2 regions of the Candidatus Clostridium radicumherbarum genome follow, and region 2 is predicted to be linked to the other one. Evidence: riboswitches for the same ligand, from Rfam matches in the RefSeq annotation. Region 2 holds a riboswitch; the other holds the start of a gene.
What was found. Region 2 has a riboswitch for cobalamin ahead of ACJDUH_RS03055 (ECF transporter S component). Riboswitches for the same ligand answer to the same signal wherever they lie in the genome.

Region 1: linked by a shared signal. The riboswitch ahead of hemC (hydroxymethylbilane synthase) and the one ahead of ACJDUH_RS03055 (ECF transporter S component) in region 2 are both predicted to bind cobalamin.

The regions. Positions count from the first base shown of each region.
Region 1 is NZ_JBJHZY010000002.1:307,767-315,271, forward strand. Features, by position in the region: gene hemB (porphobilinogen synthase) at 1-296, opposite strand, end outside; gene cobA (uroporphyrinogen-III C-methyltransferase) at 289-1,803, opposite strand; gene hemC (hydroxymethylbilane synthase) at 1,880-2,752, opposite strand; cobalamin riboswitch at 2,882-3,090, opposite strand; gene ACJDUH_RS11270 (CBS domain-containing protein) at 3,385-3,837, shown strand; gene ACJDUH_RS11275 (putative ABC transporter permease) at 3,910-4,347, opposite strand; gene ACJDUH_RS11280 (alpha/beta hydrolase) at 4,491-5,267, shown strand; gene ACJDUH_RS11285 (aldose epimerase family protein) at 5,324-6,373, opposite strand; gene ACJDUH_RS11290 (DUF1003 domain-containing protein) at 6,547-7,125, shown strand; gene xylB (xylulokinase) at 7,212-7,505, opposite strand, start outside.
Region 2 is NZ_JBJHZY010000001.1:630,366-637,870, reverse strand. Features, by position in the region: gene ACJDUH_RS03080 (ABC transporter ATP-binding protein) at 1-364, opposite strand, end outside; gene ACJDUH_RS03075 (heme ABC transporter ATP-binding protein) at 522-1,298, opposite strand; gene ACJDUH_RS03070 (FecCD family ABC transporter permease) at 1,302-2,354, opposite strand; gene ACJDUH_RS03065 (ABC transporter substrate-binding protein) at 2,381-3,325, opposite strand; gene cobU (bifunctional adenosylcobinamide kinase/adenosylcobinamide-phosphate guanylyltransferase) at 3,452-4,042, opposite strand; gene ACJDUH_RS03055 (ECF transporter S component) at 4,055-4,552, opposite strand; cobalamin riboswitch at 4,728-4,897, opposite strand; gene mgrA (L-glyceraldehyde 3-phosphate reductase) at 5,111-6,100, opposite strand; gene ACJDUH_RS03045 (MATE family efflux transporter) at 6,372-7,505, shown strand, end outside.

The DNA.
Region 1 (7,505 bases), on a different contig from region 2:
GCCCTTTGAATTATTCCATTTTCATCGTAGGCTGAGCTTCCCTTTTCATCCTTATAATCTGGTATCCCAAATAAAAGTACACCTCTTACACCGCATTCATTTACTTCATCAATAACTTCCTTTAATCTATCTAATGACCAGTGATAATTTCCTGGCATAGAGGCTATTTCATTTTTTTTATTTTCTCCCTCAACTACAAAAATCGGATATATAAAGTCCTTTGAATTAAGCACTGTTTCTCTTACCATATCTCTTATTGCTATACTGTCTCTTAATCTTCTATGTCTTCTAAACATTGTCTTTAACCACCTTTATATTATTTAATTTATAGGTTTCCCTGCTGGCCTTGGCAAGCTTTAACCTTTCTATTATCCCATCCGTTGTGTATTCTTCTGCAACCATTGCATCTATATTAAATTTGTCTAGCTCTTTTTTAGTAATAGGACCTATGGCTATACAAAGCTTTTCTCTAATAAGTTCTACTCCTACCATATCAACTAAATTCCTAACTGTTGAAGGACTTGTAAAAGAAACTACATTGCAATTTTTAAAGGTTTCTACATTTTTCAAATCGCCTTTAATGACCTCATAGCTCTGCACTTCATCTATGCTGCAGCCTTTTTCTCTAAGTGCATCCGCAAGATAGGCTCTAGCATTTTTTGACCTTGGAATTAATATTTTATCCTGAGGCTTTACATCTTTACTTAAGCTATTAAATAAATCCTCTGCAACAAATTCCTGGCAGGTTATCTCAGGCACTATTCCCCTGCTTCTAATGGTCTTCTCTGTTGCTAATCCAATTGCAGCAAACTTAGCCTTTAGCTTTCTTATATCAAACTCAATATCCTTTAAATAATCAAAGAATATGTTGACTCCATTTACACTTGTTAGCACAATATAGTCATATTCAGGTAAATTATTAGTATAGGGTTTAAGGTTTTCACAAGTATTTTTTATTTTAATTGAGTTTATTTCAGTAACCTCTGCACCAAGTTCCAGTAATTTTTCACTAAAAGCTCCTGCCTGTTCCTTAGAACGTGTAACACACACATTTAAACCAAATAAAGGCTTTTTTCCATACCAATTTAAATAATTATTTAGCTCCACTACCTTACCCATAACGATTATACAGGGAGACTTCAAACCAGCCTCCTTAACTTTTATATATATATCTTCAAGCCTTCCAATAACACCTCTTTGCTTTGAGGTACTTCCTTTCATAACTACTGCACATGGAGTGCTTTTATCATAGCCATGATCTATAAGTTTCTCAGATATACTCTTTAGGCTTTCAAGACCCATTAAAAAAACTAATGTTTCCTTAAGCTTTGCTACTGCTTCCCAATCTATATTTAAGCTTTCTGCACTTTTACCAGTAAATACGTGAAAGCCTTGGGATACCCCCCTATGTGTTATGGGAATACCTGCATAATTAAGAACTGCTATCGGAGAGGTAATTCCTGGAATAGTTTCAAATTCTATATTCTCTTTTAGGAGACTTAAAGCCTCTTCTCCACCTCGTCCAAAAACATAGGGATCTCCACCCTTAATTCTTCCTACAGTATGTCCAGCTTTAGCCAGTAAAACAAGCATTTCGTTAATTTCATCTTGAGTTTTATAATGGCAGCCAGGCTCTTTTCCGCAATAATAAATTTCACAATTATCACTTATATATTTAAGAATACTAGGGCTGGCCAATCTATCATAAAGTATAGCTGTACATTTTTTTAAAATTCTTATTGCTTTTAATGTAATAAGCTCTTCATCACCTGGACCTGCACCTATTAAATAAACTTTACTCATCTTTTTCCCCTATCCTCTATCCTTGTTAATACTGATAGCTTAATTCAGTTGTATTCATACGAACTACATTAAACTATTAACCCTTTAAAATCTTTTTTGCAAGAGCTTTTCCTAGTTCCAAGTAATCCTCTAAGCTACCCGTTATATCTTTTTTAACAAGTCTTGTTCCTATATCAAATATGCCAACAATATTTATGGTATCTCCCTCAATAACAGCATACGCACCTAGGGATGAATGACAGCCGCCATTAAGTTCCCTCATAAAGCTTCTCTCAGCCTCTACGCATAACCTAACATTTTTGTTGTCAAGGCTTTTAAAAACAGAGTAAGTCTTACTTTCCTTTAACACCTCTATACCCAAAGCCCCCTGTCCCACTGCTGGAACAACTTTATTAATATCAAAATACTCTGCTATTTTATGTTCTAAATTAAGCCTTTTTAGCCCGGCAGCAGCTAAAATGATTCCATCTAAGCCTTGACTTTCTATTTTATTTATTCTCGTCTCTATATTTCCTCTTATAGGTACCATTTGAATATCAGGTCTAATAAGCCTCAACTGTGAAATTCTTCTATTGCTGCTTGTTCCAATAATGGCTCCCTTAGGAAGTTCTTTAAATTTAAGTCCTTCCCTTGAAACAAGAACATCCCTAGAGTCTTCCCTTACAGGCATTGCTGCTATTTCAAAAACCTCATTGATTTCAAATGGAACATCCTTCATACTATGTACGGCGGCATCTGCCCTGCCATCAATAAGAGCTAATTCTATATCCTTAGTAAATAAGCCCTTATCTCCTATTTTATCAAGACTTAAGTTTAAGATTCTATCTCCAACCGTATCTAGAAGATACATTTCACCTTCTACCCCATGTCTGGATTTTAGCATTTGAATAATTTCTTCAGTTTGAATTTGTGCCAAGGAACTTTTTCGGCTTCCAATTTTTAAATTCAACTTAATACCTCCAAATAACTTTTTTATAATAAAAAAAGGCTGTGAGCCTTCAAAATTGTTACCTTCAAAATAAAAAAACCGACATTACGTCGGAAATTTACTTGAAAAATATCTCTCCCACCGAAAGCTTTGTTAACTGTAACATAGGCAGGTCTCCTGGCTTGTGCATCATTCTCCCTTTAACCTTCCTCCATTTAAGTATTATCAATTTTCTTCTACTTAAATCTAGAGTGGTATACTAAAGTTTGTCTTCACTTACAGTAGCGTGTGGGCTGCTGCGGATTTAAACCGCATTCCCTTTTCACCTGATAACAGGCACCTAAGTTATTATTTACTTGTAACCTTAGCTTACCTTATATTAATAATTATGTCAATGACATTGTGTAAGTGCTAAATATATTTGCTCATTAGTTTAATACATCTTTTCTCAATTTTCAAACTCTTCTTCATATATTAATGTGGTTATAGATATGTATTTTTACAAAGGCTTAATAATTTCTACACAAAACTGCCGTATTAAGAATATAAGATATATATATCGAAGCTTTAGTAATATATGTAGTTTATTATTTGTTTTATCGCAATTAATAAAAAATTTTGAAATCACTATTTTAAGAAAGAGGTTAATAATTATGAATATAGCATTTTTCTTAACTCCAAAATCAGATGTTGTTTTTGAAAAATCCACGAATACCATGAGACAGGCTATTGAAAGAATGGAATATCATACTTTTACCGCTATTCCTATATTAGATGACAAAGGCAGATATGTTGGAACCCTAACGGAAGGCGACCTTCTTTTGAAGCTAAAAGATGACTCAAATTTAGATATAAAAAACACCTCAAAAATAAAGATTTCTGAGATTCCAGTACACTCTAATATTAAACCAGTGCATATTGATGCTAATATAGAAGATTTAGTTGCAACTTCAATAAACCAAAACTTTGTACCAGTGGTAGATGACTATAATGTATTTATAGGAATAATAAAAAGATCAGATATAATATCTTATTTTTACGAGAAAATGTATAAGGTATTTCGGAATAGTATCTTTTTTAAAGATAAAAAAGTTTATGCACTTTGATACCTTTATTAGAACCCACATTGAAAATGTGGGTCTCATTTTTATATTTTATTAATTATAGAGTTTTGTTTACTAATGTAATTTTATTAAGTCTCTATAAACCTGCTTTAAGTTATAGTACGCCCCCTCACCAAATATTTCCCATCTTAACCAATCATCAAGCCATATAACAGCTGGAGTTATTATAAACCACAAAATAGTGTAAGTAAGACATACTTGTCCCCTGATATTTCCATAATGCTTTGAATAATCCCAGATATTTAATTTAAGCCAAATATTTAAAACAACACCGGAAACAAACTCAATTGAAACAATTATTAAGGTTCCAAGCAGGCACTGCTGCCAAATTTTAAACTTATGCCGCTTTGGAAATTCATTTAGTAACCCTATAAGAACTGCACATAAGCCCCCCACAAAGAGCATTGAAATATTTGTCCAACCTCTCCAAAAACCCTCAGCAGTAAAATACATCATACCCATAATAAAGCCTAAGACAGCTAGCTTCTTCATCTTATGCACCTCCTAAGTTTTCAATTATTTGCACCTGTAATTTACATAAATAGTATTACCCTCTTAATACTACTTAATTTATTGTTTTATTATTTTGATAATTATATAATGTTAGTAATAATTTTAAAGGAGGTTTAAAATTAATGGCATATATTACTTGTAACTTTTCTTCAGAGGTGCTTGGCATTAATACATCTATTAATGTGATCCTGCCCCAAAATAAGACTTCTCAAATGAGTAAAGAAGGGCCCTTAGCTTCTAATAAATATAAAACCTTGTATTTGCTTCATGGATTAACTGGGGATCATACTGATTGGCAGAGAAAGACTTCTATAGAAAGATATGTAGATTCAATGGGACTTGCTGTTGTAATGCCTGATGCTGGAAGAAGTTTTTATACAGATATGAAGTATGGAGATAAATATTTTACTTACATAGCAGAAGAATTACCGGAGATAGTAAGACAATTTTTTCCCTTAAGTGAGAAAAGAGAAGATAACTTTGTAGCTGGACTTTCTATGGGAGGCTACGGAGCATTTAAAGTTGCCTTAAGCTGTCCTGAAAAATTTGCTGCTGCAGCAAGCCTTTCAGGAGCACTTGGTATTGCAGAAATTGTTGCTCAGGTGGATGATAATGATAAGGCTGGATTCTATAATATTTTCGGTGACTTGGATTTATTAGCAGGAAGCGAAAATGATCTTTATCACCTTGCAAAAAAGCTTTTAGCATCCAATGGGCCAAAGCCAAGATTATATCAATGCTGTGGTATAGAAGACTTTCTCTATGAAAATAACCAAAACTTTAGAAACTTTATTGCTGGAACTAACTTTGATTATACATATAATGAAGGCCCTGGTGAACATACCTGGGATTATTGGGATGCAGAAATACAAAAGATTTTAAAGTGGCTTCCTTTATAAGATTGAGAAGTAGGTTAATGGTGCAGCTCACAATTAACCTACCTCAACTTGCCACATTATATAAATTTATAGATGGTAGTATGCTTATACTCTTCCTTTGCCCTAAGAATTGGAGAAGGGAAATGCTTTATATTTATGGAATTAGTGAAAAATTGAGTTTCTAGGCATAAGCCGCTGTAATTTGAATATTTGGCTCCCTCTTTTCCTGGACCCTCTACAGCCTCTTCTATGAAGTTTCCAGTATAAAACTGTACTCCGGGCATAGTGGTGTATACTTCCATAGTTCTTCCACTGTTTTCATCCACTACTTCACTGGTCTTTATTAAGCTTTCATCCTCTCTGTTAATAATAAAGTTATGATCATAACCCTTTGCAAAAACTATTTGCTCATAACTGCTATTTATTTCATCGCCAACTTTTTTAAGCTTAGTGAAATCCATTGGAGTTCCTACTACGCCTCTAAGTTCTCCAGTAGGTATGGAATCTTTATAAGCTGCTGTAAATTTATCAGCATTTATATAAACCTTATGGTTTAAAATATTACCAGAAGCATGTCCTGATAAATTAAAATAAGAATGATTAGTAAGATTTACAATTGTATCTTTATCAGTAAGGGCAAAATAATCTATTTTAAGTGAATTATCATCAGTCAGGGTATATGTTACCTTAACCTCTAGATTTCCAGGATAGCCTTCTTCCATGTCCTTGCTGATATAACTTAGTTCTAAACTTTCACTTTCAAGGACTCTAGGCTCCCATATAACTTTGTCAAAGCCTTTTAAGCCCCCATGCAGGTGGTTTGAACCATTATTTACTTTAAGCTTATATTCAGTACCGTTAAGATTAAAGCTTCCCTTTGCAATTCTATTAGCGTACCTTCCAATAATGGCACCAAAATATGGACCTTCCTTCATATAGTCTTCTAATTTATCAAACCCAAGAACTACATCATCAAAACTGCCCTTGTCATTTGGCAGCTTAAGTGAACGAACTATGCCACCAAAATTAATAATTTCAACTGCTGTTCCCTTTGAGTTAGTTAATATAAATGAATAAACTTCTATACCATCTGCCATGCTTCCAAAATATTTTTTTTCAATACTCAATTAAACCCCTCATTTCTTTAACTTTTATAATAATTATACTTTTATACAAGCCTTAATTCTAGGAAAGTAATTGAAAAAATGAATATAATTTTAATATATACTTTTTCTAATTGACATCTTATAAAAAAATAATAAAATTTAACTATGCAAATAAATTTAGGAGGCTTTAATAAATGGAAAATAGCAATCAATATGCCTATGATAATAAAGAAGATTTAGTAAAAAAAATACTAGACAATGACACAGACCTTGCTCACTGCCAAATAGATGAGGAACTAATTCATGAATTATTAAGTGGAAAGATATCTAAAAATATAAACAATATCCACGATGAAAATTTAAGTTTAGGGCAGAGAACTGCTGATAAAATAGCTACTTTTGGCGGAAGCTGGACTTTTATAATAAGCTTTGGCGTTGTCCTCTTTCTATGGATTGTAATAAATACAATTATTTTATTTTCTCATCCCTTTGATCCCTATCCCTTTGTATTTTTAAATCTTGTGCTTTCATGTTTAGCTGCGATTCAAGCGCCCATTATTATGATGAGCCAAAATAGGCAATCAGAAAAGGATAGACTAACTGCTAATAATGATTATTTAGTAAATCTAAAATCAGAACTAATTATAGAAGATTTACATTATAAAATTGATGAAGTCATGGAAGCAAAAACTGAAATAGCAAGCTTAAAGGAAGAAATTAAGGAATTAAAAGCTGCGAATTCTGAAATATTGTCCTTATTAAAAAACAAATAATTCTATTTATTTTTAACCACTAATTAAAACATAAATACAAAAGCGCAGAAGTGATTCTTATCAGATGTTACTTCTGCGTTCTTTGTCTAAACTAATTTTTTAAAGGTATCCTTTAAAATTCCATATAAACTGCTGTATACCTTGTATAGTCTTTCATATTCTAAAAAGTTATTTTGGTTTGGATCTACACTTTCAGTAACCTTTATAAGTTTACTGCAGGCCTCATTTACTGAATTAAAGCTTCCTCCTGCCACAGAAGCTAGTATGGCAGCACCATAAGATGGTCCATCCACAGAATTTATCATATCTATTCTTGCCTCAAATACATCAGCAAGGATTTGTCTCCAAAGCCTGCTCTTTGCACCGCCGCCGCTCACTCT
Region 2 (7,505 bases):
ATTTTTCTATTGTATCTTTTTTATTTAAGCCTCTATAAATAAGAGGAAGTTCAATATTCTCTAAAGCTGTAAGCCTTGGCAGTAGATTAAAAGACTGAAATATAAACCCTATTTTCAGGTTTCTTATTTTTGCAAGTTTATTGTCACTTAACTTTGTGATATTTTGCTCATTTATATAGTATTCTCCACAATCTGGCGTATCTAGACATCCTATTATATTCATTAAAGTAGATTTTCCTGAACCTGAAGGACCAATAACTGCTATGAATTCTCCATCATCAACCTTAATATTAATATTTCTAAGTGCGTAAACCTTTTCACTTCCCATATTATAGCTCTTATTTAGGTCTTTTAATAATAACAAGATACCCTCACCTCTTAAAATTTTTTTATAACCATTAGTTATCAATAATTTCAAGTCTTTCTTAAGGATATTTAAATCTAATAATAATATATGTTTAAAATAAGTATGCTAGCACAGCTAAATAAAAGAATAAGTGACACCATTGGTATCACTTTTGTTAATTACAAATAATTATATGAGGCTTTTGAGTAAATGGATTTTCAGTTAAACTTACTTTAACCTTGTATACATCTTTAATATTTTCTTCTGTAATTACCTCTTCAGAATTACCTTCACAAAAAAGCTTTCCCTCGCTCATTAAAAATATATGATCACTATAATTAGAAGCCAAATTTAAATCATGAAGAACTGCAACTACTATAATGTTTCTATCTTCTACTAAGGTCTTAACAGTATTCATTACCTCAATTTGATGATATAAATCCAAATTAGAAACTGGTTCATCAAGTAAAATCACTTCAGTGTCTTGAGCAATAGCTCTAGCTACTATAACTCTCTGCCTTTCTCCTCCACTTAAGTGATTAATATTTTTTTCTCTAAGGCTCCAGGTATTTGTGATTTCCATAGCTTCTCTAACTTTTTTAAAGTCTTCTTCATTTTCAGTTTCAAATCTTCTTAAATGAGCTGCTCTTCCCATCATAACTATATCAAGTGCTGTAAAGTCGAAATCAATATTTGTATTCTGCGGCACCACTGCCATTGTCTTTGCAATTTCCTTTTGCCTTAAGTTAGAAATATCGGACTTATTAATGAAAACTGTATTTTTAATAGGATGCAGTACTCTGCTTATATTTCTTAATAAGGTAGTTTTACCAGAACCATTGGGCCCTATAATGCTGTAAAAGCTTCCTTTATCAATATTTAAAGTGATATGCTCAAGAATATTTTCTTTTCCAAAATTAAAATTTAAATCTTTAACTTGTAACATACTCATAAGCTATAACACCTTCTTTTTATTTTTCATTAATAAGTAAAGGAAGAAGGGAACACCAAATATCGATGTAACTATTCCAACAGGTATTTCAGCAGGAGGTACAATGGATCGAGCTAAGGTATCGCATAAAATTAAAAATAGTGCACCAATAGAAGCTGAAAAAGGCACAACTACCCTATTATCAGAACCTAAAGCTATTCTTACTATATGAGGTATTATAAGTCCTACAAAGCCAATTATGCCGCTAAAGGAGACAACCGCTCCCACTATAATAGTACTAACAGCTATTAAAATGACTTTTACCTTATAAACTTCCACACCAAGATTTTGAGCGCTTTCTTCACCCAGCATCATCATGTTTAAATCCTTTAAAAACAAACAGATGATTGCTGTGCCTAAAAATACAATAGGTGCAAGTATATAAATACTTTTCCAATTTCCTGCTGAAACACTTCCCATTGTCCACATAACGATTTTTTCTATTTCATTTCTCTTAAATATCATAATTAAGGAGATCATAGAGGAAAGCAGGAAGTTCATAGACACCCCTGCCAGCATAAGTGTTACATCTGAGAGCTTACTTCCAAGCCTTGCTATGTTTAAGACAAAGAAAGCTGTGAGTATTGCCCCCAGAAATGCACTTACAGTTGTAAGTCCCATACCTAAGGCGTTTGCAGTTGCTCCAAATGCAATAGAAAGAGCTGCGCCTAAAGCTGCCCCAGAAGAAATTCCAAGCACATAGGAATCAGCCATTGCATTTTTAAATATGCTCTGGTAAGTCGCTCCAACTACAGATAAACCCATACCTACTAAGGTAGCTAGAATAATTCTTGGAAGTCTTAAATTTAAAACAATAATTCTTGAACTTTCTTTAATTCCATGAGTTGAAATAAGGGTATTTAAAAATGGAATTTTATTAAAAATAATTCTAGCAGTATCCTTGAAAGAAATGTCTACAGCACCAAAATTAACAGCGCCAACAGCAGTAGCAGTGAGCACTATAATTGATAAAATAAATATTTTTGCGTAAGCTTTCCTTTTGTATACATAAGACATTTAATTTTCCTCTATTTCTATTTGTTTTATTTAAAAAGTTCTGGATGTATTAATTTTGCCATTGCTTCTAAGCCATCTGCTAGTCTAGGTCCTTGACGGTTTATTAAGTTATCATCTATTTCAAGTAATTTATTTTCCTTAACTGCCTTTAAATCTTTGTACCCTGCAGTAGCTTCAATACCCTTTTTAGTATCAAAAAACTTAGAACAAATCATTAAATCTGGATTCTTACTAACAAGCTTTTCTACACTGTAATTCCAGCCTTCAACGTCATTAGCAGCATTTGTGCCTCCTGCAAGTTCTATCATTTGACCAATAAATGTACCTTTTCCTGAAGTAAAGTCTCCGCTTTGACCATAACCTACTACATAATAAACAGATGGTTTTTTAGCATCCTTAACCTTATCTTCAACTTCTTTAACTTTTGCCTTCATACCATCTATAATTGTATTAGCCTTATCTTTTGCATTTAACACCTCAGCTATGCTGTCAATATTCTTATAAGTTCCGTCAAAGCTTTGTTCTCCGGAATAAACTATAACCTTTATTTTTAAATCCTCAAGTTTTTTAACAGTGTCCTTTGAAGTTATGTCAGATACAAATACAACATCAGGTTTTAAGTCTATAATTTTTTCTTCGCTAGGATTTGTTAAGTTTCCAATTGAATTAACCTTGGTTACTTCAGCTGGATAATCATCATAATCTGTTCTTCCAACTAAATTACTTCCTTTTCCAAGAGAGTAAATTATCTCAGTAATGCTTGGTGAAACTGATACTATTCTCTCAGGCTCCTTATCTAAAACAATCTCTCTTTTAAATGCATCTGTAACCTTTAAAGGATACTTTGTATTACTTACTTCCTTTTTTGTATTATCAGCGGCTGTGTTAGCTGTATTTTTTGCACTGCAGCCTGTAAGAACTATGGCAATAGAAAATACTATTATCATTATTAAACTAGTTATTTTTTTCATATCTATTTTATTCCTCCAAAATATTATATTATTCCATTCTTTATATTAATATCTTTCTAAGAGTAAAAATGTTGGCAGCTAAAAATATTTATTTAATAGCGTACAAACCAATATAATGTAATGACTCTATTTGATTTTCATTTCAATTCCGCAAACAACTAAATAAACTTCCTCTGCTCTTCTTGCAATATATTGATTTACTCTTCCTGCAATGTCCCTAAAAACCCTTCCAAGTACTGTTTCAGGTACCACTCCAAAGCCTATTTCGTTTGTAACTACTATTGCAGTTAGGTTAGTCTCTTTAACTGCATCTATAAATACTTCGAATTCCTTAATAATTTTTACCTCTATTTCAGCTAGTCTCTCATTAGTAATAATTTCTGTAATGTTTGCAGCATCGCTAGCATCATCAAAGGTTGTTCCAACTATATCAAACAGCAAGTTAGTCATCATTACAGTAGCACAATCCAGTAAAATGCCCTTATGATTATTACTTGCCTTAAGTACTTCTGGTGCTAAATTCTTATAGCCTTCAAAGGTGTCCCAGCTCTTTGGTCTCTGGGCTCTATGTTTCTTAACTCTGTCCTTCATCTCCTCATCGAAAACTATTGAAGTGGCAATATAAAGCAGGTCTCCATTAAGGTCTTTAGCCATTTTTTCTGCAAAGCTGCTTTTTCCGCTTCTTGCTCCTCCAGTTACAAGACAAAGTTTACCCATTCCCTTTTCCTCCTACTTTGATAAGAATCTTTCTTTAATTTGCTTTGGTAAAAATACATATACTACTTCTGCAATTACTACATTTGCCAGTGAAATAATTAACAGTTCAGGAGCAAATGCAAAGACAGCAAAGCCAGTTAAAGGAGTTACCATTAAGCAGCTTATGTACACATTAAATATAAGCGCTACTAATATTCCTATTATTCTTGCAGCCCACACATTAATTTTTTTCTCCAAACCTTTTTGAGTAATGTTAAAAAATATCATAGTTAAGGCCATACCAAACATTAAAACAATATGAACGGGCAAAGATAAAGGAAAGCCTGAGGTTAGTGCAGTTAAGAAATGTCCTGCTGCTCCAAGTACTGCTCCATACCATGGTCCGAGTATTAATGCTCCTAAAAATGCAGGCATTGAATCAAAGGCTATTGTTCCAAACACCTTTATATTGCTTCCAACAAAGCATAGTGCAATTAGCATTGCACAAGTAACAAGCTTTCTTAATTTCATAAAAATGACCCCCCAATACTAAAATACAATTAAATAAAAAAACCTCTACAAACCTGTAGAGGAAGTTTAATGGCTTAAGACTCTAGAGTAATCTAATTAAAATAAAAAGCCCACTTTAAAAGTGGGCATAATAAACCTTAACAAGATTTCTCAAACCACTTCCCTTCCCTCCGAAGGATTAGTATTGTCCAAGGCAGGTCTCCTGGCTCACGGGTCAATCTCTTCCCACCTTCCCGGCTGTTAACCAGTGGTTAGGATTCGTATCCGTATACAGTAGCGGGGGCTGTAGTGGATTTTCACCACTTTCCCTTTTAAACTAAATGTACCTGGGGCATAGTATTTAATTGTTTACAAGTTAATAATAACATTACCTCTATATGGTGTCAATAAAATTTACTTATTCTAAATGATAATAAGAGTCTCACTTTAATAACAATATATTTTACTATGGTTGGAAGCTCAAAATAATTTTATTAGATATAATATACAAAAGCATTATAAATAACCAAAGTGAGTTTGTAACTTCCTTCATAATATATGCTGCTATGTTATTATTTCTTATTTTAGTATTTCATCAATTTTACTAAGTTCTTCTTTAGAAAATTCTAAGTTGTTTAAGGCTGCCACATTATCTTCAATTTGAATTACCTTGCTTGCACCAATAAGTGCAGAAGTTACACGACCTTCACGAAGTACCCAGGCAATTGCCATCTGAGCTAAGCTTTGATGCCTGCTCATAGCAAGCTCATTAAGCTTACTTACCTTACTTAACTTTTCATCTGTAATATCCTTATTGCTTAAAAACTGTGATGGTCCAGCAGCTCTGGAGTCCTTCGGAACTCCATTTAAATATTTGTTAGTAAGAAGTCCCTGAGCCAGCGGAACAAATGCTATGGAACCTATGCCTTCTTCCTTAAGAACATCTTGAAGTCCATTTTCAATCCACCTGTCAAACATATTATATCTAGGTTGATTAATTACAAAAGGCGTACCTAACCTTTTTAATATTTCTGCAGCTTTTCTGGTCTGTTCAGCATTATAGTTTGATACTCCAACATAAAGTGCTTTACCCTGTCTTACAATTAAATCTAGAGCTCCCATGGTCTCCTCTAGAGGAGTATTTGGATCTGGTCTGTGATGATAAAAGATATCCACATAATCTAGACCCATACGTTTTAAACTTTGATCTAAGCTTGCTACAAGGTATTTCTTAGAACCCCATTCACCATAAGGTCCTGGCCACATATAATAACCGGCCTTGCTGGAAATTATCATTTCGTCTCTATAAGCCTTAAAATCAAGTTTTAATATTTTACCAAAGTTCTCTTCTGCAGAGCCTGCTGGAGGGCCATAATTATTTGCTAAATCAAAATGAGTAATACCTAAGTCAAAAGCCTTCCTAACTATCTCTCTTCCATTTTCAAATATATCAATTCCCCCAAAATTATGCCAAAAGCCAAGAGATATGGCAGGTAATTTTAAGCCGCTGTTTCCACAGCGATTATACTTCATATTTTCATACCTTTTTTCACTTGCTATATAGGACATTTAAAAACCTCCTTAGATAATTTACTTAATTATTGTCAAACATAACTGATTCGAATTTTTATAAAGCAATTATCAATTTTTTAAGTTCTAATGGCTACGTAAACACTATTATTGTTAATGATTATATAATGATGGACTTTTGCAACAATTAATAATTGTCTTACTTAATATATATTATATCATTGCAATTTTGTATTTCAAATTATTATGCTTATATTTAAAATTGTGCTAATATTGTAAGTATATTCTTTTTACATAAGGGGGCTGCATAATGAAGTTTATAAGAAAAGATATAATGAAGCTTGCTTTACCTATACTAACTGAACAAGTTTTCGTTATTTCAATGGGGACTATAAATACAATGATGGCAGGCCATATTGGTAAAGAAGCTGTTTCAGCTATTGGAATGGTGGATTCCTTAAATTTTATTTTCATTTCATTTTTTTCAGCATTAGCGGTAGGCGGTACGGTTGTAGTGGCGCAGTTCGTAGGTCAAGGCAACATAAAGAAAGCTAATGCAGCTATGAAGCAGGCACTCTATTCCGGCTTTTTAATATCCTTTCTAGTTACCATAATTACTTGGACCCTTAGAGTTCCTATTATTAATGGATTATTTGGATCAGCGGATTCTCTGGTTATTAAAAACACAATCTTATATTTAGGCATAACCTTGCTTACATATCCTTTAATATCAATAGACTTAGTTGCAAATGGTATACTTAGAGGTGCTGGAGATACTAAAACTCCAATGATGATTACTATTTTCATGAATTTTATTAATATAATTTTTAGTTATCTATTTATTTATGGAATAAACATTCATAATGAGCATTTTAATATAGTTCTACAGGGTATGGGTATTAAAGGTGCTGCCCTAGGTATTGCATTAGCAAGAACTATAGGTGCCATAATAATTTTATTTGTACTTTTAAGAGGTTCTAGAATAATAAAGTTAACAAAGATATTAAAATTTAAATTAGATAAAGAATTATTAAAGCCTATATTTAATGTTGGTATTCCTGCTAGTTTGGAATCTCTTCTATTTAATTTAGGAAAACTTATTACTCAAATATTTATTGTTAGTATGGGAACTGTTACTATTGCTTCAAATGCAATTAGTGGTTCAATAGCTGGAATGATTAATATTCCAGGAAATGCATTTAGCATAGCTGCTACAGCAATTGTAGGGCAGCTAATGGGGCGAAGAAAGTTCAAGGAAGCTGAAAATTCCTTAAGATATCTTGTTTTCTTTTCATCTGTTTGCCTTGGTATAATAGGCCTTTTAACTGCACCCTTTGCTAAAAGTATTTGTTCCTTGTACTCAACAAATATTGATGTAATAAATCTTTCTGCAAAATTAATGGTGATAAATGCTGTTTTTGTTCTCTTTTGGCCCTTTTCTTTT